3 regions of the Laceyella tengchongensis genome follow, and region 2 is predicted to be linked to each of the others. Evidence: a T-box and tRNA genes for the amino acid it is inferred to sense, from the RefSeq annotation. Region 2 holds a T-box; the other regions hold tRNA genes.
What was found. The T-box of region 2 lies ahead of argS (arginine--tRNA ligase). A T-box ahead of a tRNA ligase gene usually reads a tRNA of that ligase, here a tRNA-Arg.
Positions count from the first base shown of each region.

Region 1: it has a tRNA-Arg gene. The T-box ahead of argS (arginine--tRNA ligase) is inferred to sense a tRNA for this amino acid. The anticodon was not compared.
Region 3: it has a tRNA-Arg gene. The T-box ahead of argS (arginine--tRNA ligase) is inferred to sense a tRNA for this amino acid. The anticodon was not compared.

Region 1 is NZ_FXTU01000008.1:56,065-65,960, forward strand. It holds gene QQZ12_RS14410 (HNH endonuclease) at 1-50, opposite strand, end outside; gene QQZ12_RS14415 (DUF4244 domain-containing protein) at 34-225, opposite strand; gene QQZ12_RS14420 (YIP1 family protein) at 241-855, opposite strand; gene lepB (signal peptidase I) at 871-1,335, opposite strand; gene QQZ12_RS14430 (amino acid ABC transporter permease) at 1,486-2,145, opposite strand; gene QQZ12_RS14435 (ABC transporter substrate-binding protein) at 2,148-2,960, opposite strand; gene QQZ12_RS14440 (S8 family peptidase) at 3,130-4,335, opposite strand; tRNA gene QQZ12_RS14445 (tRNA-Arg) at 4,494-4,568, opposite strand; gene rpoN (RNA polymerase factor sigma-54) at 4,786-6,141, shown strand; gene QQZ12_RS14455 (sugar-binding transcriptional regulator) at 6,289-7,326, shown strand; gene gap (type I glyceraldehyde-3-phosphate dehydrogenase) at 7,382-8,392, shown strand; gene QQZ12_RS14465 (phosphoglycerate kinase) at 8,535-9,719, shown strand; gene tpiA (triose-phosphate isomerase) at 9,736-9,896, shown strand, end outside.
Region 2 is NZ_FXTU01000004.1:66,221-76,116, reverse strand. It holds gene metG (methionine--tRNA ligase) at 13-1,995, shown strand; gene QQZ12_RS09810 (ADP-ribosylglycohydrolase family protein) at 2,061-2,720, opposite strand; partial or broken gene ileS (isoleucine--tRNA ligase) at 2,678-4,384, opposite strand; gene QQZ12_RS09800 (nucleotidyltransferase domain-containing protein) at 4,447-5,241, opposite strand; T-box leader at 5,302-5,514, shown strand; gene argS (arginine--tRNA ligase) at 5,559-7,241, shown strand; gene QQZ12_RS09790 (nucleotidyltransferase family protein) at 7,271-8,638, opposite strand; gene QQZ12_RS09785 (hypothetical protein) at 8,651-9,896, opposite strand, start outside.
Region 3 is NZ_FXTU01000001.1:699,161-709,056, reverse strand. It holds gene QQZ12_RS03450 (hypothetical protein) at 1-331, opposite strand, end outside; gene QQZ12_RS03445 (hypothetical protein) at 757-1,047, opposite strand; gene QQZ12_RS03440 (hypothetical protein) at 1,064-1,354, opposite strand; gene QQZ12_RS03435 (helix-turn-helix domain-containing protein) at 1,645-2,985, shown strand; gene QQZ12_RS03430 (hypothetical protein) at 3,167-3,631, opposite strand; tRNA gene QQZ12_RS03425 (tRNA-Arg) at 4,263-4,339, opposite strand; gene QQZ12_RS03420 (metallophosphoesterase family protein) at 4,492-4,995, opposite strand; gene QQZ12_RS03415 (XTP/dITP diphosphatase) at 5,001-5,639, opposite strand; gene rph (ribonuclease PH) at 5,849-6,604, opposite strand; gene QQZ12_RS03405 (GerMN domain-containing protein) at 6,733-7,767, opposite strand; gene racE (glutamate racemase) at 7,880-8,722, opposite strand; gene QQZ12_RS03395 (MarR family winged helix-turn-helix transcriptional regulator) at 8,893-9,342, opposite strand; gene QQZ12_RS03390 (gamma-glutamylcyclotransferase family protein) at 9,615-9,896, opposite strand, start outside.

The DNA of each region.
Region 1 (9,896 bases), on a different contig from region 2:
AGTGTTGGTAGAGGAGGTTTTTCAATATCATGGCTACCTTGGGGTACCATTTAGTACCTCTTCCACTTCCTCTTGTAAAGATTGCTGGATATCGGGACTATTGATAGCTACCAGTAACAACCCTGCAAAGAGTGCGCCTACCGCAATGATAATGATGTACTCAACGGTGGAAGCTCCACGCTTTGACCAAAACCTCTGTTTCACTCGTTCCCTCCACAGTTTCATCTTCCCTTCCCCTCTTTAATTCAATGCCAACGCCACAAGGATCAGAAGCGAGATTAAGACAACCGGAATGAGAACGATCGAAGCAAACCCTTTCCAAGAACCAATCTCATGAATTTCTCCAATGATTTTGGGATAGACAACAAAGTAATAAATACTCATAACGAAGCTGGCTGTAAGGCAAAGAAAGAACAGTAAGGCTAGGAACATAGAGGAATCAATGTCAGGTGTGATAGATGTGAAGTTCTCCTCTCTAAAGATAAGCAACATGGGAATGAACAAGGCCAACTTGGTTGTATATGCTACGGTTGCCCATGCACTGGCTTCGCGTGTCTCCCTGAATGAGGCGACACCCCCAAATAAACGGGCCATCCCATATGTACAGAGACTTCCAAGAAACCATGCGATGACTCCCATGATCGGACCAATTACGATGGATAAGATGATAATCGCTGGGGTAGAGGTGGTATTCCCTGCATCACGATTCATGGCTTGTTCGAGACAAAGTGTAATCCCAAAGAGTGAGATTAAAACAAATAAACAGTTCGTTGATGTTTCATCCATGGCACGTCGTATCGTGGACTTCGGCTGCTTAATAAGCGGAACCCAATATTCTCGTAAAATATCTAACATATGCATCACCTTTTTCTATTTAATAACAACCCCAATAATGTCATCTTTCTTTATGGCTCCAAATTGTCGACTATCATAGCTAATGGAACGGTTATCACCAAGGACATAAAAATGTTCAGCCGGCACAATCACAGGTTCCTGATTATCACTTCTATTCATACTTGCAAGATAAGGCTCTACCAACATATGCCCATTGATATAGAGTTGGCCATCCTTTATTTCTACGGACTCATTTCCGAATGCAACCACTCGCTTTGTATGAACTTGTTCGATGCCTGGTACCCTAAAGATGATCATATCCCCTCTTTTTATGGTTTCAGGATTCTTTTTAACAAGATATACTTCCCCTTCCATTAAGGCAGGTTCCATACTTTTGCCTACTCCTTGATAAAAGCCATAGAGAGAGTTCCAAATGATGAAAAACAAAAAAAGAAGGCCTACAAGGCTCCATATCCCCTTTCGGGTCTTAAACCAAGCCACATAACTCCTCCTCTCTGATAAGGATTCTATTAAATTTTGGATTCGGTACATCTAGATTATAATGAATTGATAGAACCTCATCTATATGTCAATATAACTTTTCTGGAAAAACAAAAGCGACCTTCCATTTGTCCAATCCTTTGATGGAAATCATCCTTGTGTCCCCCTTTCCTCCACCTGAAGGCGCCGCTCTAGTTGCCGTAGCAGACCAGTGAACAGCAGGATGAGTGCTAAATAATACAAGCCATTAATAAAGTACGTCTCAAATTGCTTGAAATTGTCGGCAGCGGCTCCCAGACCGGCTGACCATAGTTCGGTGCCGCCGATATAAGCAACGAGTGAAGAGTCCTTCAAGCCGATGATAAACTGATTGCCTAAGGGAGGGATGGATCGTCGGAAAGCTTGGGGCAAAATAATGCGGCGCATGGCCAGCGGGTAACTCATGCCGAGAGAGCGGGCCGCTTCCATTTGGCCGCTGTCAACAGCTTGGATGGCACCGCGAAAAATCTCAGCGATGTAGGCGCCAGCGTGAATGGCCAACGCGAAGACCCCTGCGGTAAACGAGTCCAAGACAATGAACTCGGCCAACCCGAAGTAGATGGCAAAAATCTGAACGATGAGGGGAGTGCCGCGAATTACGGTGATGTACAATTGGGCGAGGCCGTTTAATAACTTGTTGCTTGATATTTTGCAAAAAGCGAACACAAGGCCGATTGCCGTTCCGACCAGCAACGACCAAAATGTGAGCAATACCGTTTGCCAAGCAGCCTTGCTGAAGCCGATGAAGGTGGTTTGGAAAATCTCCAACAAAGTCATGGTTTAGAAATAGCCTCCTTTCTGGCATTAGATGACAAAATATTCCGATTAAAATACTTGCGGCTGATTTTTTCATATGTTCCATCTGCAATGATTTGAGCTAGTGCTTGGTTCAGCCTTTGTCGCAAGCGTTCGTCTCCAGAGTGCACGGCAATGGCCATGTTGTCTAACGTCAGAGGCTCTCCAACCGTTTGAATAGGGAATTTCATTTGCTTCAAAGCGTACAGCCCCACCGCTTGATCGGTGATGACGGCATCGATGCGTCCCGTTGGCAAGTCTTGCAAAGCCGTGATGTCACTGGTGTATTCCACAATCGATGAGGAGTGAGTCAACGCAACATCTTTGAAGGTACTCGCTTTCACTACGCCGATGGTCTTGTTTTTCAGATCTTTGATTGACGTGAGGGTGCGATTCCCTTTTTTCACGAAGACCTGCGCTCCTGACCGGTAATAAGGGTCTGTGAAGTCCACCGCTTGGTCGCGCTTTTTTGTGATCGCCATGCTACCTAGAATCGCATCGTATTTGCGTGCTTCCAGCCCGGCGATGATGGTTTCCCAAGGCGTGGTGACGGGGCGTGGTTTCAAACCCATTTCTTTGGCCAACGCATAACCGATCTCCACGTCAAACCCACTGATTTTCCCGTTATGCTGAAAGTCCCTGTAACTGAACGGTTTGTACAAGCCGCTCATCGCAAAGGAGAAGGTTCCCTTTTCCAGCGTTAATTGATCAGCTGGCTTGGCAGGAGAACAGCCGATGGGAATAAAACAGAAACACATCAGAAAAAAATAGATGAAACAGTTGCGAAACATAAAACCCTCCTTTACTTCGATGATTAAGCAACCAGGAGCTAGGTTTCCCGGTTTGAAAACAGTTACCCTTTGACAGCGCTGATGAAACGGAAGATTTCTGCGCGGGCAATGAAAAAGCCGACTGACCCTGTTTGTGGTGTCAGTCGGCATGGTTGCTCTGTACGGGATGTTAATACGAGATTGCGCGATAGGCATTGACACGCCCATGTGTCCAGTCAGTGCCTGTGCCGGGCACTTTATCGGCAGTGTTTTCAATTGCAGCACGGATTTGGGCGTTTGTCCGGCCTTGGCCAGCTAACAACCCGGCAATACCTGATACGTGGGGGGCGGCCATCGAGGTGCCGCTGTCGTATGCGTACCCTCCTCCAGTTACGGTTGAGTAGATATTGCCTCCAGGTGCGGCTACATCCACCCAAGGGCCGTAATTGGAAAACCAAGAACGCTGATCGTCCGAGTCAGTGGAGGCGACAGCCAGTGCCCGACTGTAATAAGCCGGATAGCTGGGTTGATCGGTGCTTTCATTGCCGGCGGCGGCCACGACGATCGCCCCTTTGTTCCAAGCGTAATCTACTGCGTTTTTGATGGTGAGGCTACTCTCCGGCCCGCCTAGGCTTACGTTGATCACTTGAGCCCCCTGGTCGGCAGCGTACTTGATTCCGTCAGCAATGTCGGCGGCAGTCCCTTCTCCTTGCTCATTTAACACGCGTACGGGAAGCAGCTTGGCGTTGGGAGATAGGCCAGCGATTCCGATTCCGTTGTTGGATGTCGCGGCGATGATGCCGGCGCAGTGGGTGCCATGCCCGTTGAGATCCTGTTGGGTACTATCGTCATCTACAAAATCCCAGCCCCTTAGCACCTTGCCCCGCAAATCAGGATGATTGGTTTGGATGCCCGTATCGACAACCGCGATTTTTACGGTTTTGCCAACCGGGGCCGTTTGCCAAGCCAAGTGAGCCTGCACGCGCTTGGGTCCCCATTGTTTGTTCCAGAAGAAAGGGTCATTGGGCGTGATAGAGAACCGGGTTTGCCATGAGCGGGTATGCCGTGCGGAAGGTAGGACGCTGGCGCGGTAGACATAGTTGAGCTCCGCATAGGCAACATCGGGATGTTGCTTGTATTTCCGTAACAATGTAGCCAACGAATTGCGTTTCACCTTCACCACTTGGTGGCCAAGAGTAGAAGTTTCTTCCATCTCCGAACGGATCTCGGCGTGGAGGGCGGCCATTTTTTTCTTGGAGGTGTGTGGTTTGAATTTTACAATGATTTCTTCCGGCGCTTTGTCGGGAGTGGCCGTTGGCGCCGCGCTAGCAACCGTGGACCACGGCGCCACCGTCAGTGCGACGGTTAGGGCAACAAAGCCTAAAATGGGTTTCATATGTACCTCCCGTGGGTGGTTTGTTATATTTAACAGGAAAATCAGTGTTCATCAGCTTGAACGAGATCATTATATATTAAAAATAGATATATGATATGTAAGGAAACATGGCAATAAAACGAAAAAACCGCCCCTCACAAGAGGAACGGTTTCTAGTGTGGTGCGCCTACCAGGATTCGAACCTGGGCACCTGGTTCCGGAGACCAGTGCTCTATCCCCTGAGCTATAGGCGCAAGTCAATATAGCAATCCGACAAAAAAGATTATAGCATGTTCAATATCCGTGTGCAAGTAAAAAGTGAAAAATATGCGATTCTCAAGTGGGAAAGTTGTTGGAAAAAAAAGAATCCAAAGCTGGCACAGGGATTGTGATAAAATGAAATTAATAAGAACTGACATGGAGGTTCACACTTGCCCTGATCTTACACGGCAGCGGAGGTGGGAGGGGAGAATGGCTTTACAAATGGGTTTTAGCTTGGTGCAAGAGCAACGGATGAAATTGGTGATGACACCGGAATTGCGCCAAGTTATTCAGCTGTTGCAATATTCCGCGGCGGATTTGCAAACGTATTTGGAAGAACAGTTTGCAGAGAATCCGGTTCTGGAACTGGAGGATGTCGCATTTGCCGAATTGGAGAAGTGGCTGAAGCGTCTGACGGAGCATCCAGAGCCCAGGCGTAAGGGTTACAGCCGAGAAGAACGGGCAGATGCGAGGGATTATGCGCGGGCCCAAACCGGAACGCTTGCCGATGAGCTGATTATGCAGTTGCGAGAGATGCGTCTTCCCAGGCAAGAACGGAGCATTTGCGAATACATGATATACAGTTTGGACGAAAGAGGCTATCTCGATCTGGAGCTAGTAGAGATATGTAAGCGCTTTCAGATAAATGAGAAATTGGCGGAGAAATGTTTATCCATCATTCAGGGAATGGACCCGATCGGTGTGGGGGCTAGAAATTTGGGAGAGTGCCTCGAAATTCAACTTCGCCACCGTGACACGCCTAATGAACTAGCGATTCGCATTGCTCGAAGCCATTTAGAAGACGTGGCGGACGGCAAATGGCGCAAAATCGCCCAAGCTTTGGGGGTGGATGTGCCTACCGTGCAGGCGGCGGTGGATGAAATCAAATCCTGCCACCCGCGCCCGGGGGCAGCATACGCATCGGAACCACCGCGATATGTGGCTCCTGATGTGGTGGTGGAGAAAGTGGATGGCGAGTATGTGGTGCTACTTGAAGAGGGGGAGGCTCCCCGCTTGACCATCAACGCCGCCTATCAGTGGTTGATCAAACAACGGGAACGGTTGGATGAAGATGTGGCCCAATACCTGAAAAATTGGGTGCAGTCGGCCATGTGGTTGATCAAAGGGATTGAACAGCGCCGGGACACCATCATTCGGGTCGCGGAAGCCATCGTGTCAAAACAAAAGGCCTTTTTGGATCACGGGGTGGATTATCTACGGCCGCTGACGTTAAAGCAGATTGCTGAAGATGTTGGGTTACATGAATCGACGGTCAGCCGGGCGACCCAACATAAATATATTCAGACCCCTCGGGGGTTGTATCCTTTTCGCTTCTTCTTCCCGTCAGGCCTTTCTACGCATTCAGGTGAAGGCATGTCACAAAAAACGGTACAGAAAAAGATTAAGATCTTGGTAGAAGGGGAAGACAAGAAACAACCGCTGTCCGACCAGAAAATAGCCGATTTGTTGAAAATGGAAGGAATCCGCATCTCCAGAAGGACCATCGCCAAATATCGCGAAGAGCTGGGGATTGCCTCTTCAACGGGACGTAAGCGTTTTCTGTGAATTTTCAATAAAACGGGCCGACGAACTTGTCAAAGAAACTTTATTTAGGCTAAAATGAAAGTGATCCCGATACGGGGATTTTTTTTGAACGGATCGGGACACTTTTGTCTTATGCGGGACATAATGTGTCCTATGATGGGGGATCCGATGGAAAAGATCTTGAACTTACAAAAGCAATTATTGCCTGATCTGTTACAAACCATGCAGAAAAGATATGACATCTTGCGTCATATCCAGTTGATGCAACCGGTAGGACGGAGAAGCCTGACGTTCGAGTTGCAAACGACTGAGCGGGTGTTGCGGGCGGAAGTGGATTTCCTGCGGGCGCAGGGATTGGTGGCGGTCGGTTCTGCCGGGATGGAGTTGACCCAAGAAGGCATCGATCTTTTGTCCGAGATGGAACCGCTGATGAAAGAGTTGTTTGGTTTGAACCAGTTGGAAGCAGAGTTAAAAGCGTTCCTGGGTGTGAAACATGTGGTGATTGTGCCAGGGGACGCGGATGCCTCTGATTGGGTGAAAAAGGAGATGGGCAGAGCGGGCGCCCGATACTTGAAACAACAGGCTGCGCCGGAGCAGATCGTCGCCGTGTCGGGTGGAACCACCATGTTAGCGGTGGCCGAGATGATGATGCCGACGCCGGCGTTCAAACAAACAACCTTTGTGCCGACGCGCGGTGGTGTGGGGGAGGCGGTAGAGTTGGAAGCCAACTACATCGCCTCGCTGATGGCCAAGCGCACCGGCGGAACGTACCGCATGTTGCACATCCCCGATGAGCTCAGCGATGAAGCTTACCAAACCTTGCAGAAGGAGCCACACATCAGGGAAGTGTTGGATCTGCTCCGATCGGCGCGCATGGTAGTACACGGGATTGGAGACGCCAAAACGATGGCCATCCGCCGGAAATCTTCGGCAGAGGTACTTGCCAAGCTAGAGGCAGGAAAGGCAGTCGGGGAATCGTTTGGCTACTATTTTGACCGGGACGGCCAGATTGTGCATCGCGTCCGCACTTTGGGATTGGATTTGGAAGGATTGGAGCGCGTTGAACAGAAAGTTGCCGTCGCTGGGGGTGCCAGCAAGGCGGAGGCGATCGTGGCTGTCTGTTCGCTGGTTTCCCAGGATACGCTCATCACAGATGAAGGGGCGGCGAGAGCCATCCTGAAAAATGCGATTGTCCATCAGGAATGAATGGCGCATTCAATCGGTGATAATACAACAAGAGATTAAGAGGAGGATTTTAATCATGGCAAAAGTGAAAGTGGGCATCAATGGTTTCGGCCGCATTGGCCGCAATGTGTTTCGGGCAATGCTTAATCATCCCGAATTGGAGATCGTAGCAGTAAATGACTTGACTGACTCCAAGACACTTGCCCATCTGTTGAAATATGACTCCGTCCACGGCAAGCTGGACGCTACCGTGATTGCAACGGAGGATGGCTTCACAGTAGACGGTCGCGAAGTAAAAGTGTTGGCTGAACGTGATCCGGGCCAAATTAAATGGGCTGATTACGGTGTGGACATCGTGGTAGAATCGACTGGCCGTTTCACCAAACGTGAAGATGCGGCGAAGCATATGAACGGCGGAGCTAAAAAAGTGATCATCTCCGCACCGGCCTCCAATGAGGACATCACCATTGTAATGGGCGTAAACCACGAGCAATACGACGCTTCCAAACATCATGTCGTATCCAACGCTTCTTGCACCACCAACTGCTTGGCTCCATTCGCCAAAGTGTTGCATGAGAAGTTTGGCATTGTGCGTGGTCTGATGACTACCGTTCACGCTTACACCAACGACCAACAAATCCTTGACTTGCCGCACAAAGACTTGCGCCGTGCGCGTGCAGCTGGCGAGTCCATCATCCCCACCACCACCGGTGCAGCTAAGGCGGTTTCTCTGGTGTTGCCGGAGCTGAAAGGCAAGCTGAACGGTTTCGCAATGCGTGTGCCGACCAAAAACGTGTCTGTTGTTGACTTGGTTGCTGAGCTGGAAAAAGAAGTAACGGTTGAAGAAGTGAATGCTGCACTGAAAGCAGCGGCTGAAGGCGAGTTGAAAGGTATCCTCAATTACACCGAAGAGCCGCTCGTATCGATCGACTACAATGGGGATCCTCACTCCTCCACCATCGACGCCCTGTCCACCATGGTGATGGAAGGCAATATGGTGAAAGTCGTTTCTTGGTATGACAACGAATGGGGTTATTCCAACCGTGTTGTTGATCTTGCAAGCTATATCGCAAGCAAAGGCCTATAATGTTATACTAATGTAAAATGTGTTATCCTATTTCTCGGGTAACCATGAGTATAAAAGAGGAGAGCTTTTCTCCTCTTTCTCATGCTCACAGGCGCGGGTTGATGATATGAACCGCCTGTGCTGAACATAAGGAGGAAGGGCCATGCATAAAAAGTCGGTCAAAGATGTTGATGTTCGCGGTAAACGCGTGTTTTGTCGGGTTGATTTCAATGTGCCGATGGAGAATGGGCAAATCACTGACGATACACGGATTCGCGCCGCATTGCCCACCATCCAGACATTGGTGGAGCAAGGGGCTAAAGTCATCTTGGCTAGCCATTTGGGGCGTCCCAAAGGGAAAGTGGTTGAAGAAATGCGGCTCACGCCGGTGGCGACCCGCCTGTCAGAGCTATTGGGCAAACCAGTGGCCAAAGTGGATGAAGTGGTTGGAGCCGAGGTGGAAGCCCGTGTGTCCGAGCTTGCTGACGGCGAAGTGTTGTTGCTGGAAAACGTCCGTTTTGAACCGGGTGAAGAAAAGAACGATCCCGAGCTGGCAAAAGCCTTTGCCAACCTGGCTGACCTGTACGTGAATGACGCATTTGGTGCCGCTCACCGCGCGCATGCATCCACGGCAGGCATCGCAGAGCATCTTCCGGCCGTTGCCGGTCTGCTGTTGCAAAAAGAGCTGGAAGCTCTCGGAACGGCGCTTGCCAATCCCAAACGTCCCTTCACCGCTATCATCGGTGGGGCGAAAGTGAAGGACAAGATCGGCGTGATTGAAAACTTGCTCGACAAAGTGGACAATTTGATCATTGGTGGCGGATTGTCTTACACCTTTATCCACGCGCAAGGCCATGGGATCGGCAAATCCCTGTTGGAAGAGGACAAAGTGGAGTTGGCAAAGCAGTTCATTGCGCAGGCTGAACAGAAAGGTGTTCGGTTGTACTTGCCAATCGATGCCGTCGTCATCGACGAGTTCGGTCCCAATCCTTCCATAGTGAAAACCGTGTCCATCGATCAAATCCCAGAGGATTTGGAAGCAGTGGATATCGGGCCGAAAACCAGGGAATTGTTTGCTGATGTGGTGAAAGCGTCCCAATTGGTGATTTGGAACGGACCGATGGGCGTGTTTGAATTTGAACAGTTTGCTAAAGGGACGAATGCAGTCGCTCAAGCGTTGGCCGAATCCACGGCGTACACGATCATTGGCGGCGGGGATTCCGCGGCAGCAATCGCCCAAGCGGGCATGGCCGACCGGGTGGATCATATCTCCACTGGCGGTGGGGCTTCTCTGGAATTCCTGGAGGGCAAAGTGCTGCCGGGTGTAGCGGCTTTGGATGATAAATAAGTGAGGAGGAAACCGCATGCGTACTCCTGTCATTGCGGGTAACTGGAAAATGCACAAGACGGCGGCGGAGGCCCTTTCCTTTGTTGACGAAGTGAAACGGACCACGTTGCCAGCTGATGTGGAAGCGGTGCTGTGTGCTCCTTATCTCGCTCTTCCGGCATTGGCCGAAGCGACCCA
Region 2 (9,896 bases):
GAGATTTTATCAATGGGTGACAAAAAGACGTTTTATGTAACAACCCCAATTTACTATCCAAGCAACAAACTGCATATCGGTCACACGTATACCACGGTCGCTGGAGATGTCATTGCTCGCTATAAACGGTTACGAGGATATGACGTCATGTACCTAACAGGAACAGATGAACATGGGTTAAAAATACAAAAATCAGCCCGAGCAGCTGGCAAAACCCCACAAGCATTTGTGGATGAAATCGTAGCAGGTGTAAAGGAACTATGGGAAAGCTTAGACATTTCTTATGACGATTACATCCGTACAACAGAGGAACGTCATAAACGAGTCGTGCAACAGGTTTTTCAAAAGTTGTATGATCAAGGGGATATTTATTTAGGCGAGTATGAAGGTCTGTACTGTATTCCCTGTGAAGCCTATTTTACAGAGAGGCAAGCACCTGAACATAAGTGCTTGGATTGTGGTCGCCCTACAGAGAAGATCAGAGAAAAAAGTTATTTTTTCCGTATGAGTAAGTATGTAGATCGCTTGCTTCAATATTATGAAGAACATCCAGAGTTTATTGAACCAGTATCCCGTAAGAATGAAATGATCCAGAACTTTATTAAGCCTGGTTTAGAAGATCTTTCGATCTCTCGTACTACCTTTGATTGGGGGGTCAAAGTTCAACATGATCCGGAACATGTCGTTTATGTGTGGTTAGATGCATTGACGAATTATATTTCCGCGATTGGCTATCTTTCGGATGATCCCGAAGAACAAGCCAAATTTGAAAAGTATTGGCCAGCAGATGTCCATCTAATAGGGAAAGACATTGTGCGCTTCCACACCATTTACTGGCCGATTTTCCTCATGGCTCTTGATTTACCACTTCCCAAAAAAATATTTGGTCACGGTTATTTCTTGGTCAGAGGAGAAAAAATGTCCAAATCCTTAGGGAATGTAATTGATCCTGTACCATTTGTGAATCATTTTGGATTGGATGCTATGCGTTACTATTTATTACGTGAAGTTCCTTTTGGTGCGGATGGAGTATTTACTCCTGAAAACTTCATTGAGCGCGTAAATGCAGACCTCGCTAACGATTTGGGAAATTTGCTTCATCGATCTTTAACAATGGTAGAAAAGTACTTTGGAGGAATCATCCCTGAGTACATTGAAAATGGAACCGAATTTGATGCTGAGCTGACATCCATTATAAATGAAGTGATTGGCAAATTTGAGGAGTCAATAGAAAAACTCCAATATTCGGTTGCATTAACCGAACTATGGAAGATTGTTCGCGCCGGAAACCGTTATATTGAAAAAACCACTCCATGGAATCTTGCAAAAGATGAAGAAAACAAAGCGATCTTAGGCTCTGTTCTTTATCATTTGTTAGAAACTGTCCGGATCGTAAGTATTATGATCCAGCCATTCATGACTCGTACTCCGCAAAAAATATGGGATCAAATTAACATTGTCGAGGAATCTGAAAAAAATTGGGACAGTATTTACCGGTTTGGAAGACTTAAATCGGGAAAGAAAGTAAACAAAGGAAAACCGATTTTCCCACGTTTGGATGTAGAGAAGGAACTAGAAGTGATCGAAGAAATTATGAAGCAATCGTCCAAGCGTAGAGAAGAACCAAAAGAGGAAGTAAAAACAGAGCAAAAAGAAGAAACAACTGATGATCGAGTGATCAGTATTGATGATTTTATGAAGGTCGAATTAAAGGTAGCGGAAGTAATTGATGCGGAACCTGTCAAGGGGACGGATCGACTATTAAAATTACAGTTAGATTTGGGTACGGAACGTCGTCAAGTTGTATCTGGAATTGCTGAGTATTATCGTCCTGAGGAGCTAAAAGGACTAAAAGTGATCTGTGTGTCGAACCTAAAACCAGTGAAACTACGTGGTGAAGATTCGAATGGTATGGTTTTAGCTGCCAAAGAAGGGAATCGCTTGGTGCTTTCTACAGTATCAGCAGATATTCCAAATGGTACCCGTGTGAAATAGCCGACATCAAATGAAGTCGATAGAAATTAGAGATTCTATCGACTTCATTCTGTTTATCGACCTTTCTACTTTTTTGATTCATATTCATATAAGAATCTCATCCAACCTTTGCAATCGGAACAATTCGGATGAGCTTTTATTCCTTCCTTATCATAGAGAATACATTCATTAGATTTCAATTGTTCTCGTTGTTTAATTAATGCCGATCCTAACTCGCTAATCTGGTGATTGTTTTTTCGTTCCATAGCATCCACCCAGTCACCAGGTAATGATTCAGGATGAATGGTAGCTGCAATCGCTCCAGCAATGGATGCTGTAGTGTCTGCATCATTCCCCATGTTCGTAGCAATTAAGATGGCTTCACGAGCGTCTAAAGAATGGATTGCGATTGCAATGGCAATTGGAACTAAAAAACAGGCTTCTCGTTTGATTCCCACACTGTTGTTTAAGGATAAATATAGCCCTTCATAGTCATCGGTAGGAATATGTTTAATCGATTCATATGCCTGTTCGATCAATTCAGATATGTCGGGTAAAGTAGATGGCTTTCCCCATTTCCGTCCTAAAAATGCTGCCTCTTGTGATATCCGAATGATATCCAAAGGAGGAAGGGATTCAAGAGCGGCTGTTATGGCACCGGCAACAGCACAAGCAGCTGATATTGCGGAAGAATCACCATGTTTCCAGTAAATAGTGTTGAAACCGCAAGTAAGCTGAAAAACCAACCACGTGTTTGGTCAATGCCTTCACAGATCATGTCTGCTGGATATTGCTCTTGGAACAGCTCTTCATTTTCAAAGGGGTAGTGATATTGTGCAAATGGCATTGATCCACTATCAAACCACACATCAATCACTTCCGGTGTTCTTTCCATAATGCCAGTGCAACTTGGGCATTTGAGCTTCACTTCGTCTACATATGGTTTGTGAAGCTCCAGGTTTTCATCAATAGGCTGGATAGCTTTTTCCCGCAAGTCACTATGGCTGTGCGGAGCATACTCTGTCGAGCAGTCCGTACATACCCAAACGTTCAATGGGGTCCCCCAATAACGATTACGGCTGATATTCCAATCGACCAGTTCCTCAAGAAATTTACCGAAACGCCCTTCACGAAGATGATCTGGATACCATTTAACCGCGTTGTTGTTTGCGATGAGTTGGTCTTTCACCGCAGTTGTATTAATGAACCAGCTTTCCATTGCATAATAGAGAAGCGGAGATTTACAACGCCAACAAAACGGATAGCTATGCTCATACTTTTCTTTGTGGAAAAGGAGACCCCGTTGAGACAAGTTTTTAACAATATCCACATCACAATCCTTTACAAAACGACCTGCGAACGGCTCAACTTCATCAGTGTAACAACCAGATCTATTCACAACTTGAATCATGCTAATTCCACTCTGTCTTGCTACCCGATAGTCATCTTCACCATGTGCAGGAGCCATATGCACTATCCCTGTACCACTTGTATCACTGACAAAATCAGCTTCAATCACTAAATGACCGTGTTCAGGTGTTACAAATGAGAATGGTGCTTCATACCGAGCGCCAACAAACTCAGCACCTTTGTGGGTGGAGAGAACCTCATATTCTCCCTTCATTACTTTCTCCACTAAGTTGCTTGCAACAATGTATGTTTCACCATCTTGCTTTACTCTGGAATACTCCAACTCCTTATTTACCGCAAGAGCCGCATTAGCTGGTAGAGTCCATGGAGTGGTTGTCCATGCAAGAAAAGTATCATCCGAATCCTTACTGCGGAATTTTACGGTTGCACTCAAGTCTTTTACATCCTCATAGCCTTGTGCAACCTCATGAGAGCTAAGCGTAGTTTGACAACAAGGACAGTATGGGCTCACACGATGTCCTTTATAGAGCAATCCTTTTTTGTGAATGGTGGATAGGATATTCCAAACACTCTCGATATAACTATTTTTTAATGTAATATACGGATCATCCATGTTCGTCCAATAACCAATCGCTTCAGTTAGTTTCCGCCATTCCTTCTCATACGCAAAAACACTATCCTTACACTTTTGGACGAATTCTTCAACACCATATTTCTCAATTTCTTGTTTTCCAGAAATACCGAGTTGTTTTTCAACACCAAGCTCCACAGGTAACCCATGGGTATCCCATCCAGCTTTTCGAATTACCTTGTAGCCAGTCATCGTTTTGTAACGACAGATGAAATCTTTAATTACCCGACCAAGCACGTGACCAATATGGGGCATGCCATTTGCTGTTGGAGGCCCTTCATAGAAAACGAATGGTGGCTTGCCTTCACGATTGGCAATGGATTTTTAGAAGGTATCTTCTTTTTGCCATTGTTGGAGAACTCGCAGCTCTCTGGTTCTTGCTTTTTCTTTTACATCAATTCTCTGCATACATATCATCCTTTCATTCTCGAATGCTTTGGCACAAAAACTCGCCCTTTAATTTCCCCAGCTCATGATAATCGTGATCTCATATATTTAGACAGAAATTCAGCGGATAGGAATAAATTACGATCCCCAAGTAATAAAATGATTTCGATCTCGGAATCAGAAATCTTAAGCCTTTCCCTTAGTTGAAAGTCCAACCTTTTTTCATACGACCACGGATAAATTTGATGGTGTATAAATAACCATTGAAAAAATACTTTTCGTATTTTATGAATCGCGATGAATATATTAGGATCTCTCTTTTGAATTTTTTGCTCCAGTTTGGCAATCTCCTTCTTTAATCCAGCTGAAATAATATTCAACCGCTCCCTACGGAGTGACTCATTATAATAAGGGAAGAATTTTGGCTGAATCTCTTTCGCCAATGGATGTTCACCATAGATCATATGAATCATCTCATAGGTTCCCCCAATATGTATCTCCAGCTTGTCTTTAGTAATTTCATCATAATTAGAGCCAATAACCGGGTATTGAGGTTTAGTGATAGTAATATCAAACCTTCTCCTCTCTCCTTTCACAGCAAAAGTCAAACGCCTTGAATGCAGATCCCACATCCATTGAGGGGATTGTATAATTGGCTTATTCCAACCCTTAATTTCATAAGAAACCTCCTTTTCATAACGGAGTATGTCCTTTGGAAATTGGGTAAACACTTCCAGATCAACGTCAGATTGACAGTGGAAATCTCCTCTTGCCATAGAACCATTTAAACCAATCCCAACTGGATTGAACGTAGAAATAATTTTTTCCTTTATGTATTCTAATTCATCGCACTCAAATACGTTATTTAAAATTTTCACATAAACCACTCCTTTACATTTTTGATTACATCTGATAAGATGCTAATAAAATTTGATACAGGACAACCGATGACTGAGAAAGTAAAAAAGGGATTTGTTTTTCAGCGAGCTAGGGTTGCTGTGAGCCTAGTAAACGCCCCTTTTTGAAGCGCGCTCATGAGATGTTGCGTTGAACCACAGTAAACGTAACCGGGATTCACTCCCGTTATCATAGTAAAGTGGCATTTTTATAATGCAACTGGAGTGGCACCACGGGAAAAACTCGTCTCCTTTACAGGAGATGAGTTTTTTTATTTATATAACAAGGAGGGCTTTCAATGGATATTAAAGAGATGGTAGTTCAAGCACTTGGAGAGGCTTTAGATGATCAGCTAACTAACCAAATTACACTGGTTGTTGAAAAACCAAAAAACCCCGATTTTGGAGACTATGCTATCCCTTGTTTCACTTGGGCAAAAATCCTTAAGCGATCTCCACAAGATATTGCACAACAGTTAGCCTCTACGATCAGTCATCCTCTTTTTTCAAAGGTTAATGCTGTTGGGCCTTACGTCAATGTTTTCTTGGATAAAACACAAATAAGCCTAGAAGTACTGGATCGAATTATTTCTCAAAAAGGAAACTACGGTTCAAACGCTGAAGGCGGTAACCGTTATGTTACAATTGACCTTTCTGGCCCAAACATTGCAAAGCCTTTCTCAATGGGGCATCTACGTTCAACAGTAATCGGTAATGCAATCGCAAACCTTGCTGCAAAAAATGGTTATACTCCTATTCGGATTAATCACTTAGGGGACTGGGGCACTCAATTTGGAAAGTTGATTGTTGCTTATTTAAAATGGGGCGACGAAAACAAGGTAAAACAACAACCGATTACCGAACTATTACGTCTATATGTCAAATTTCATGAGGAAGCCGAAAAGCATCCTGAATTAAACGATGAAGGTCGTCTTTACTTTAAAAAGTTAGAAGATGGAGATCCGCAAACTCGCGAATTGTGGAACTGGTTCCGTGAAGAGTCCTTAAAAGAGTTTTTCCGTATTTATAACCTGCTGGATGTTTCATTTGATTACCTTCATGGAGAAGCCTTCTATAACGACAAAATGGACGAAGTTATAAAAATGCTATCTGAAAAAGGATTGCTCGAAGAGAGTGAAGGCGCTCTTGTTGTTAAGTTAGATGAGTATGAGCTTCCTCCATGTCTTATACAAAAATCTGACGGAGCCACTATTTATGCAACCCGCGACCTTGCAACAGCATTATTTCGCAAACGAAATTTCGACTTTGCCCAATCTTTATATGTCGTAGGGAACGAACAAACATTGCATTTTAAACAAATTAAGCTGGTTCTTAACAAAGCTGGATTCGACTGGGAAAAAGACATGGTCCATATTCCATTTGGCATGATGCTTCAAAATGGAAAGAAAATGTCCACCCGAAAAGGGCGAGTCATTTTGTTGGAAGAAGTTCTAAATGAAGCCGTAGATCTCGCATATCAAATAATAAACGAAAAAAATCCAACACTAGAAAATAAACATGAGGTTGCTCAACAGGTTGGCATAGGCGCGGTTATCTTCCAGGACTTGAAGAACTTCCGAACCAACGATGTTGATTTTTCCTTCGAGCAAATGCTTAACTTTGATGGAGAAACAGGGCCATACTTGCAATATACTCACGCTCGTTGCCACTCATTAATGCGTAAAGCGGGAAACTTTCTCCCTCAAACTGGTCATTCAATCAACGAAGATGAAGCGTGGCCTATTATCTCTCACCTCTCCCGTTTTGGTGAGATCATCAAACAGGCTTGGGAAGATTATGATCCATCTAAAATTGCTCGCTATGCATTGGATCTAGCTCGTTTCTTTAATGGCTTCTATGCAAAAGTGCGCATACTTGATTCAGAAAATCGAGATGCCCGTCTGAACTTGGTCTATTCCGTCGCAACCGTAATTGAAGAATGTTTACGTGTATTAGGAATTAAAGCACCAAGATCAATGTAGAAGGAGAACAGCCTATTTTGGCTGTTCTCCTATTCATTATAAGTAGGAACAATGCCATACTCCCCAACCCCAAATTGATTAAACAGCGCTTTTACCTGATCATCTTGTTTAGGTAGTAGTGAGTAATTAGGTCGATAACTTGTAGACGTTAATATAAAATTCGGAACAATGATCAACTCCTGCTCTTTCCCAGGTGACACAACTACAGCTTGGAACTCAGGATACACCTCTATCTGATCACTATCTAAAATCTGAATTACATCGTCTCGAATGTCACCTTGATACCAATATAGAGGAACAAACACCATTCTCTCGTCATCCATTCCATTGGTCTTTCTATGTTCCCAAATCGGATAGGGGCGATTGGTTCGTTCAAGGTAAGGAATCGTTTTTACAGCTTTAAGTAATCCTATTTTTTCACCAAAATAGGAACTATAAAGTTGGGATAAATACCTGAATTGCATAATCCGATCTCTCACTCGATCTTTTTCATTTTGAACGGCAAACAACATTGGGTCTTCCGTTATTTTTTTATATAGAGGAAATTCACTATAAACCTGGCCAGTTAATTGCCGGATATGTTGAAGTACAGAATAAAGATATTCATCCTTTGTCGCATCTTCTACCATTTGCTTGTCTAGCCCTGGCTTGTTCCATAAAAGGTAAAAATCATTGATATCTCGTAATCGGCAAAAGCCGTGGCGAACTATATGAGCCAGTAAAATTAGAATACTTTTTTCGGCTGTAGGATAATAAACTGATCTTTTTATGTGAAGATCAGTATCCTTGAAAAGGATCAAACCCTCCCCACAGCTTGGAAATGCACCAACATGTATGTCGATCTCTACAATGTCGTCTTCTGATTCTTTCCACATTGGGCACACACCAACAAACTTAGGATAATTGGGGTTATCACGATATATCGCATATCGACCTAGCCGAGCCTTTTTGAGATGATAACCCTTCCTTTGAAGAGATCCAAGATAGTCCCAGATTTGCTGGTGATCGATAACCAAGTCTAAATCGGAAATCATACGTGGAGAGTCAACTTCATATAAAGATTGTAAATATCCCCCTTTTATGACCAATGGATGAAACACCTTATGAATGTCGATTAACTCCTCCATAGCTTGGTCATGAATACGTATCCATCGTTGTACGTCAGTCCAGTGGGGCAACAGTGCCTCTTTTATTTTCTTAGCATTAATATTGGCTAATTCTAACGAAAACTGCCTATTTAATTTCTTAATGACTTGAGGAACTACACGATGAACGATAACAAGTTCGGTAAAAGCCATTAAATCTCTTTCAGAAAAGGTTGCAAGTAAAGCCTCTATACTGTCTCCATGTACTTCAGTTAACCGACCTGTGAGTAATAATAAGTCTTGGATGGCCATTTCCCTCCCCCTTTATTTCAATATGTTTATTGCCTCGTTTACAATCTTCCTCAAACCTATTAAATGATCGCCTGTTGCATAATATTGAGACCAGAATAATTTTTTAGTCATATTTAAAATATGGTCTCCCTTATCTTGTTGATATGAGTAGGGGAGAAGTTTATTGAGAATAGGTCTGCATTCAGTTAAGTTAGTTGCTTGGCTCAATCTTATAAAGCTATCAACTTCGATGTTAGACAAACAAGCGATCAATGTGGTAAGCATCATTTTTCTAACTGGTTGTAACGAGATTGATATTGATTCTGGTGTGTATGTATTGTGAATAGAACACCGAAGAACATTTGTCATGGCAGAGATAAATTTCGGATAGTTACCTCTCCCTATTTGTTGTGCAATTTCAGCCGTTGCGAAGGTATAAAAAACGGAAAGGGATTTTGGGAATAAATCATCCATTAAGTGTCCGATTTCTGAAGCATATAGTAATTGATTAACATAGTCTGGATGATACTCTTCACTTATATAGGTCGCATTTGTACATTCTTCCCTGATCTTTCGATCATTCTTGGAATTACCAATAATCCATTGATACATTTTTTCAAATGAATCAAGCGGAGCAATCTTTTTATTGGTCAGATATGATGAAAATTCATTTCTCAAAAATGTTTTAACATCTATTCCGTACATTTGAGACCATGCTAAATGCCATTTGAATACAGTCATATCGGTAATAGACCAAGCCCGATCCACATCATGAAAGAAAACATCCTCCCAATCAAGTAAACAAAGTCGTCCCTCATCCTTTTTCCATATCAGGTTTCTGGGTAAAAAACCTTGGAACTCAACTCCTTTCTCTAACAAGAGAGAAAGGAGTTGAACCCATAAATCAATCGGGAAAATACCTACTGAGCCCTCATAATCTTCGGATAGTGTAACGCCCATATCTTTCATAACTAATGCACACTTTTGATCTGACAGTGGAATAACCAGTGGAACAACCACTTCAAAAAGAGTTGTTCCAGAAAGACGCTTTGCTGCTTCAATTGCATGATTAACTTCCATCTCAGCTTTTTTAAGAGTAGCCAGTTTCACTATATAATCTGTATCTTGGTAAGTGAGATGACGGAAGTTTCCTTTAAGATCAATAAGGTCACGGCTTCTACGAAATGCATACAAGGGGGAATTTGAGAGAGATACTTGTTTTACTGCTTCCTCCAGTGAATCAGCATCAACTGGGGAAATTTGAGTTTCCTGTACTCCT
Region 3 (9,896 bases), on a different contig from region 2:
GTTTCCGCTCGATGTGCTTGGCCACTTCATCTTTCAGCCCGATCAACTCCCGATATGCGTCATCCACATCGGTAATCGCCAGAAAATTGCCGATAATTTCTTTGATGACCGTGCCCAAGTGGAAACTCGGTACCTCAATCCCCGAATTTTGTAGCGTATGCTCTAATTCCACCGCACCCTGCAACGCCTTCATTGCCTTCTGTTTGTTCGCCTCGATGTACTTTAACGACCACTCCAGCTTTTCAATCACCTGCTCGATCCGTCGGGTCCAGTCCGTGATATCCACAGCGCATTTCTCTTGCAAGTGCATTTTATTCAAATGCCGGATCATCCGTCCAGTCCTCCTTCCCGGTCAACATGCGACGTTGGTTGGTTATCCCTATCATATCAGTAATCAGAATGATCTGCATTATCATCTTGACTAGGAGTCAATCCAATCGTCATGCGGACACACGATACAGGAACGTAGAAACGCCTCCGTTTCACCGAAAACGAAGGCGTCTGCTCACATTCGTCCTGCAAGCGTGAAAATGATTCCACGTGCTTCGCTCCGCTTGCTCCCCTTTCATGTGACACTCTGCACAAACCAAGGCTGACCGTCACCGTCTTCATCGATCTATCTGATTCCACTCCATCCTCCAAAGACCGTTTTGGATGCCGTCTTCGCCCACGCGCAATCCATTTCCATCCAAATCATGTTATAATAAGGGCAATTTAACATCGCATAGTTCCAGAGCCGTTTCGTTGGCTCTTTTTTTATTCCCTGCGTTCATAGCGACTCACCGTTATGGTCCCCACCTCAATTTGCTGCACCTCAGCATGGTTAAATGGCGTGCAGCTCAACATCCGTCCCATCTCTTCCACATCATCGATCATCTGGGTACGCCAATAGCGGATCACGCGTTTCTTTTGATCGTGACAGTGGGGACACTGATGAACTTGCCCCATTCTCGGCATGACCGTCTGGCAATGATGCCGCGTGACAAAACGGTCGCAGTCCTGGCAATATATACGGGACAAGTACAATCTCATCGTTTCGCAAAGCATTCCCTCACACCCATTGTTAAGAGAATAGATCATAACAGCGGCCGGTCAACACATACTTGCCATCCTCCAACTCCGCGCACACCAGATCGAGCATTGGAATCGCAATCTCACAACCGGAGCAATCTTGCAAACGGACAACACTCAATTTGCTTGCCGGCTGATGCTGCACATCGCAGGTTACCTCTCTCTCCTCCGCATCTGTCACTTCCACTTCCTCTGGAATCAGTTTTAATTCCATCAGTTGGCTTAACTCATAAAGGAAATGATTTACTTTATGTGCATTCCCTTTCACCGTAATCGATAGCATCCCCCTTCACCTCCCTCGATTTCAGCTCTAACCATTCTTTTTATAAATGAATGGTTTATCTATATAAATTGTAATATAATTTAATATATTCCTACAATACAAATTTAATTTAATATCATCCCTTTAAATCATTTCTTTTTTTTAATGGCACCCGCACGAAAGGTCGCCTTCTTCGCACCACCCTCGCATTGATTTAAGCCAATTCCGTTAAATGGATACTCTCTCGCTCGCTCTCGGCCTCCTTTCACAGCGGCGCGCCGACCTATTACCAACAAAGCGAGGGAAAACGCATGGTATATGGACTTGACCCGCATGTTGTTCGTTACGTCATGCGCAAAGTAAGAAAAGAAAGCGGCTATCGTCAAGAGGACATCGCCGACGCCACCATGTCGTACGGCACCATTTCCAACATCGAGCGCGGCGTGGGGAATGTGGATGTGAAAACCGTAACCAAATACCTCACCAAACTGGGACTTAATGAAGCGACACTGAAAAATTTGGTCAAAAAAGAGCTGGAACGTATGGAAGAACTCTCATTTCAGCTCCAGTTGATCGAAGCCATGCTGGACAACAACAAACTGGTAGAACATGCCGAGCAATTGCTCAAAAGCATTGCTATCGAACGCTACCACCCCCTCGCCCCTTTTTACACATACTTGGAAGGGCGGTGTTTCCACGCGAAAAAGGCATACACCAAAGCCGAGAAGTATTACAAACTGGCAATCCGCTTAAACAACCAATACAAATTGTGCTCCAGAGACAACATCGTCTCCATCTGTTACAACGAACTAAGCATCTGCCATTATGTTCAAAACAACATGAGCAAAGCCCTCCATTACGTAGAAAAGGGGCTGGACGCCTATTCGGAGCGCAACGGCGGGCGGGATGTGAAACACCCCATGCTATGTAACAAAGCGCTCTATCTCCTGAACATGACCCGTTTCGAGGCAGCCAAACAAATCGTCGATGAGTTGTGGGCCAAGCGATTTCACATCAGAAGCAGTTTATATACTTTGCTCAACATATACAAATATCGGGCCATCCTGTTGCGCAGAATGGAAAAATACAGTGAAGCCATCGAGATCTGCAAAGAAGGTATCAACATCGGCATCTGCAATAAAATCCAAAACCGCTATCTTGATATCATGAACATTTTGGGCAGTGTTTATCTGCTTCAAAAACAATGCGACAAAGCTGAAAACTGCTTCCAAATGGTGCTCAATTATGATTACGAGCGCAATCACCCCCGTAGCCATATAGACGCCTTGATCTATCTATCCATCATTTATTCCCATGAAAAAAATTGGCCCAAAGCGGAACAGCACATCGACCGCGCGCTTCAGATCGCCCGGCGTGCCACCCGAAACCAATTGTCCAAAGCATTGATTGTCGCCGGCAACATCTACGCGGCGCAACACAAATTTGCGGAAGCGATTCCCTGCTACCAGGAGGCTGAGCAAGCCGCGCTTCAGGCAAACCTGCCAAAGCGTCAGTACACCGCATTATTGCAGATGGCCAAGTGCTTTGATAGTATGAAGGCAGAAACCGAATGGAAAGTTACGATCAAAAAACTTCTCAATCTTCAGCAAAAATTGAATTTACAAAGTGAGGAGGAAATTTATGAGGTATGACATTTCCACCTTAGTGCGCCTGCCAAGAGAAGACAACGATGACGAGCCGGATCGCCAATAAAACAAATTTCTGTGACCGTGAAGCCATTTTCCCACTCGGTTGACCGGAAAATGGCTTATGTTTATTTACAGACAAAAAAAACCGCCACTTTAGGCAGCTTATCAATTGTTTGATATTGATTTACGCTGGCACAACACCGACATGATGCATTATGTATTCGTGAAAGTCCCTGATTTGACGTATGTCGCCGATTGGAACCTGTATCCGTTCATCGCCTATACGAATGAACATGCCGTCAAGCTTCGCTTCTTCATACGGGTACTTTTCCAACAACCAAAGTACATTTTCTTGAAAATCGGTTACATCAGACACAAAACAACACCCACAGTAAATGATGCCTATTTTCCTGTTCTGCATTTGTTCAAAACCTTTTAGATTTCCTCTGATTTTTTCTTTCCACATCTGGACATAAAAGTTAATTGCTTTAGGAGGAAAACCTAGAATCGTACCTAACACGCGATCTATTTCTTCTTTTGTAAATGAAATGCTGTTGATTTTTTCTTGGAATTGTTCAAGGATTACTTCATCTTGAAAAAATAGATAGAACCGGTTTCCGTTCAGTACATCGTACTGTTTCATCGACATAAGGATAATTGACCAACAGTAAATCTAATTTTTTTGTCGTAAACTCAGTACCTGGGATTTCTAAAAATGCTGGCTTGTACCCTTTAAGAAATGCTTTTACTGTTCTCAATATTCCGCTTCCTTTCCCTTGTATACTGCAATTATCTATTCCTCAATTAACCTTCCTATTCCTGTGAGAAAAAAGAACCCCCGCTATAGCGGGGTAACTAAGCATCATCTTCATCATCTTCTCCGTCATATTCTTCATAGATACAGGTATCACAGTAAATGTAGCCTTTCTTTTTGTTCAATTCGCCTATACCGCAACGTGGGCACGTTTTAGCCATACCGTTTACCCCCTCTCTATTGAGGTTAGGTAAATCTGGTAGCGCGGATATTGTTTTTAAATTTCTGCATATTATCATTATAAGCGATTTCGGATGCCTTATATCAGATTTTCGCCTGATTTCGTACACAGTTGAATTATTCATATTCTCTTGTGAAATGAGCCCGTCCATATGCTTACGATCATCACTACCTATTCATGACCTCATTCCATCTGACTTTCGCCATCTTTTCTCGACATAAAAAATACACTTACCTTCGCAACGTGCATCACACGGCTAAGGTAAGTGTATTTGGTAAAATGATTTGGCGTCCCAGGGAAGATTCGAACTCCCGACCGACGGCTTAGAAGGCCGCTGCTCTATCCAGCTGAGCTACTGGGACATATTAAACATCAATGATATCGCATCAGCGACAAAATTATATTAACTCATCTAGGAGCTCTTCGTCAAGACTTTTTTCTGCTAAATTTTTTTCCATTCCAATTTATGCGCAAAGCCAGGCCATGGTTCATACAAAGCCCGGCTCTGCTTCGTTTATGCCCAAGATTCCTCATAGCCGCGTGCGGTAATCAACGTCCCGTTCGTTTTAAAATAGGTCACTGCCAGCTTTTTGTCGGTTTTCTCCAACACGGCGTAGGTGGCATGCGGAAACCCTCGAGGGTAAGAAATGCTTCCCGGATTGATCAGCAACACATCTCCCACTTTTTCGCAAAATGGAAAATGGGAATGACCAAAACAGCCAATCTGCGCTCCCACTTCTTCCGTCCGGTAGCGCATGGGCAATGGCGTCGTTTTCACTTGATATTTATGGCCGTGGGTGATGAAAAAACGCACCCCTTCGCCTTCCCAGATTTGTTCTTGGGGAACCTGCGCCCAATCGCAATTCCCACGCACCACTGTGAGCGGCACTTTGGGCAACTCCGCTTCATCCGTGCAGAAATCCCCGCAGTGAATCACATGATCGGCTTTGACCCGCTTGACGATTTCGCTTAACAGCTTCGCTTCGCCGTGAGAATCGCTTAAGATTAGCACTCTCATCGAGCTCACTCCTCTTTCCCTCCGTCAAAATCATATTGAGCCTTCAATAGCTGGATCAATTTCCCCGTCGCTTCGGCGCGGTGGCTGATCTGGTATTTGCGTTCCTTAGGCAGCTCAGCCATCGTCTTCCCTTCTTCCGGAACATAAAACAGCGGATCATAGCCAAACCCCTCCTGCCCGCGAGGTTGACGGGTGATGACGCCGTGACACTCCCCGCGTACCACTTGGCTCTCCTCTCCCGGAACAGCCAGCGCCATGGCGCAAACATACTTGCCCTGCCGTTGCTCATCAGGTACCTCGCTCATCTCCGCCAGCAATTTCTCGTTGTTGGCTTCATCTGTCGCACCTTCACCAGCATATCGGGCAGAGTAAATACCAGGCGCACCATGCAAAGCGGGGACAACCAACCCAGAATCATCGGAAATGACAGGCGCCTGCAGGGCAGCGGCAATGGTTTCCGCTTTTTTGAGGGCGTTTCCCTCAAAAGTGTCCCGATCTTCCACGATTTCCGGTAATTGCGGAAACTCATCTAATCCTTTTACCCTGAGATGGAGTTGCTCTTGAAAAAGGTCGGCAAATTGTTTCAACTTGCCTTTGTTTTTGGTTGCTATGATGATATAGGGAAACGGCCAACGCTTTTTCACTCGGCGCCACCCTTTCTTCATTATTTTTTATCAAGAAAAAGCCCATGCCCCGTGTTCATGGACTCATCCTTGCCGAATTCATGGCCGGAAGCGGCATTTCGCCGCACCACCATGGTGGAACCAATCGCAATGTGTCTAACTTTCCTTCTCTTACCTATGCCAATTGGCCCCACCGCGGTTTGCAAACCTCTTGAGAAACAATCAAACCGCTAGGATTTGCTTGTTTTCTGAGCCCCGATCAACTGCGCGTCTTCTCCCAACAGCTCGCTTTGCAACGCAATCAATTCATCTGTCCCTTTTTTCGCCAATGCCAAAAGTTGATTCAACTCCTCGGGCGAAAATGGGGCTTCCTCTCCCGTTCCTTGCACTTCCACATATTTGCCCTCACCAGTCATAACAATGTTCATGTCGACAATCGCGCTGGAATCTTCTTCATAACAAAGATCAAGGCATGGCTGCCCATCGATGATTCCCACACTGGTGGCCGCCAAGAAATCCTTGATCGGTAACACAGGGAGTGTGCCGTTTTTAACAAGGGGAACCAATGCATCAACCATGGCCATGAACGCGCCTGTGATCGAGGCTGTTCTGGTTCCGCCATCCGCTTGAATGACATCGCAATCGATCCACAGCGTCCGTTCACCCAACGCGTTCAAATCGACTACGGAGCGCAATGCCCGGCCGATCAAGCGTTGGATTTCCATGGTGCGGCCACCCAGTTTTCCTTTACTGGCCTCACGGATCGTCCGGGTTTGGGTCGCGCGGGGCAACATAGAATATTCAGCGGTGATCCAACCCTTGCCGGAGTTGCGCAAAAACGGGGGCACGCGATCTTCAACTGTAGCAGTGCACAGTACGCGCGTATCCCCAACAGATATGTAGACAGAGCCTTCCGCGTGTTTGATGTAGTGACGCTCCATCTCTACTTTTCTTAGCTCATCAAGTGCACGTCCATCTACTCTCAATGATGTCCCCTCCTGTGTGAAGTCCCTTAAGTATAGCATACCCGGTGTTCAATTTCCGAATGTGAAAACAAAAAAGGAATGACGTTGTGATCATTCCTGTGTAAATCCCTCTGGTTCCTATGTTTTTTCTACAACGATTGCGGATTGATTTTTTCCGGCCGCATGACTGGCTTGGTCAAATCCCCTGCGATCCCGGAGACGCTCACATTTTGCTTGCCATTGACAGTCAACTTCACTTGCTTTAATCCTGTGTTCTCCGTCAGGGACAGAACCAACGAACCGACGGCGTCTTTGGAGGCGCGATGATCCGCGCTGTATTGCAACAACTGTTCACCCACATCAGCGACAACCATGTTCTTGTTGACACTCACCTTATTCACTTGCAATGTTTGATCAATGGCGCTGGAGAGGGAGGATTGTTGTCTTGGACCCTTGATCAATTCGGAAAGGGTTGCCTGGGCCACATTTTCCGTCCGTTTAACCATCCGCGTGACGGGGACATAATACACCTGATTGTCTGGTGTTTGCCCCAAGAAATAAAGTGTCACAGGCATGCTGTTCGAGATGTCGATCCCTTCAGCCCTTTCCAGGTTGATGCCGCGGTTACGGGTCAGATGGAGAGCGGGCGTTTTCTTCTTCGGCATTTCAGCCAGCGGTTTTCCCTCCACCCAGATGTTGACTTCTTTCACTTTTGGGAAACCGGTCAACGTCCAAGTGACCGCACTCAATACCTTTTCTTCCAGGTCGGCGGGATAATTGAGAAATTCTTTCGAAAAATCGACTGTCGCCGTGCCATCTTCAATGTTTAAGGCCTTGATCTTGGTGTTTTTCGGCAATATCGGCTCAAACCCCGCAGGTAGCATTTGTTCACCAGCTTCGCCCTTCACCATCAGGCGTATCGCCGCTTTAGCCACTTCCTTGCCAGCCGGCACCTCCACTGTATAGGGCACGACATAGCCAGCATCCGTCAAGAAATAAAGCTCGGTCCCCCGCCCTTTTTTCACCTCAGCCCGCTTGACGACGACCGGTTCAGCATCCAGCTTGGCGTTGGTCGGCGGAGGATCGATCGCTTGGGAGGCGGGTTTGCCCCCCCAAGTACAGCCGGTGAGCATCAACGGCAGAATCAGCCATGCGAACGACCTTTTTATCAGTGAATTTGGCATTTCATATCCCTCCAGGACAAGTCATGGTAGTAACATGTATACGGCCTTGGAGGGATTTTAGCACTCTCTTTTCGTAAATATTTGTGCGGGTAGCAGGCGTCGAGCTGAAAAATCACCAGGTTTGCGTTTTCAGGCCAGCCGCATCTGACTCACTCAACGCGATCTGCTCCACCTCAATCGGGTAGCCAAACCAATCTTCGGCGATCTGGGCAAACGGTTCAGCTTCTCCGGTGGTGAAGAAACGATGGCGCGGCGCTTTCATCATGGTCAACAACCCCTGATGTTGCAAAATGGTGCTGAGTTCAACCGCAGTTTCTTCTGCCGAGCTGATGATATTAACATCCGATCCCATCGCCTTCTGCACTGCGTCAGCCAACAACGGATAATGGGTGCAACCCAAAATTAACGTGTCCAACTCTGTTTTTTTCAGCGGTTGCAAGGTGTCATGCACAATCCGGTCAGCCAGCTCCGTATGCCGATATCCACTCTCCACCAGCGGGACAAAAGCCGGACAGGCCAAGCTGTGCACTGTCAAGTGGGGATGGATGCGGCGGAGGGCTTGCTCATACGCCCCGCTTTCAATCGTTCCTTGCGTTCCGATCACTCCCACCACATGGTTTTGGGTCGCTTTGATCGCAGCACGCGCCCCTGGGTCAATCACTCCCAGCACGGGGACGGACACTCGTTCCCTCACCGCTTGCAGGGCTGCGGCCGTTGCCGTGTTACAAGCGATGAGGATCGCTTTTAGCGGCTGGCTCATCAAAAACTCGACGATTTCCAAGGTATAACGTCGTACTTCTTCTGTACTGCGCGGTCCATATGGGCAACGCGCGGTATCCCCTACATAATAGATTGTCTCGCGAGGCAGTTGTCTCATCACCTCTCTGGCGACCGTCAAGCCCCCAACTCCCGAATCCAGAATGCCAATGGCACGCTCTGTAGCTGAAACTGTCATGTTCACATTCATCCCCAATCGTCGCTATACTGTTCATTGTTGCAATAAACAGTATATCGGTTATGTCAAAAGCCTTTTTCAATGAACGCCCCACCTTCGCCGAATGTGCGTGGGAAAACGGGCATCGCATCCAAAAAAAATCTCCCTCTTTGGCACAAGAGGGAATGGATTCAAGACTTTTTCATCTCTTCATGCAATACAGACAGATGCTTTTTCATATGCAGCGCCTCTTCGTCGGACAGATGGGACAAAATCTCGGAAAGATACTGGCGTCGCGTTTTCATCACTTCATCGATAATTTCTCTACCTTTTTCCAACAGATGGATCCGCACGACGCGCCGATCCCGTTCATCCCTCACGCGCTCGACCACCCCGTTTTTCTCCATGCGATCAATCAAATCGGTCATTGTGCTGCAAGCCAAAAACATCTTCTGGCTCAATTCGCCGATGGTCATGTCGCCGTCTTCATACAGCCACAACAACGCGTTAAATTGCGGCGGGGTAATCGGAAAATGATTTAAAATGTCTCTGCCTTTTCGCTTCACAATTACGCTGATCTCGCGCAAGAGCCGCTCAATCTCATTTACCGTTTCTGGTGACAAGGGTTGATGTTTATTCATAAAGCACTCCTTTAAAGCCCCACGTCAAGGGTGTTGACATAAATTTAAGTTGTGAGTGGAGGCAGGTTTTGAATCTGCCCCTCGGTCCATCGGCTCTTTCGCTTTCATCGCTGACATCCACTCATCCATTGGCGGCCGTTCAACAATGACACTAAGTAATAGGTTCCATTGACAAAAAGTATATTAAAAAAATGGGCGCGTGACAAATGCGAACGGTTTTTCGCACCGGGATGCCGGTCAATGCGCAAAAGAGAAGCGATCCTCCCAGTAGCCTAACGTCGGCTTCTCACATAGTCGATCCAATCCCCTTCTGGGATCACCGTCCCCCTCTCTTTCAGCCCAGTATCATCAACATAGACGTAAGTGTATGCGGTGTATTGCCTATCCGGCGACCTCACTGTCACAGTGATCCGCTCATACAGATTATCGGGATGGCCGGTTCCGTGATAATCCTCCAACTGATCAATCCATCTCAACTCTTGATTGGTGACTTGGTACACCTCTCCCCATACGCGCTTGCTACCTGCGACTAATCCCGGATATCCGTAGCCGGT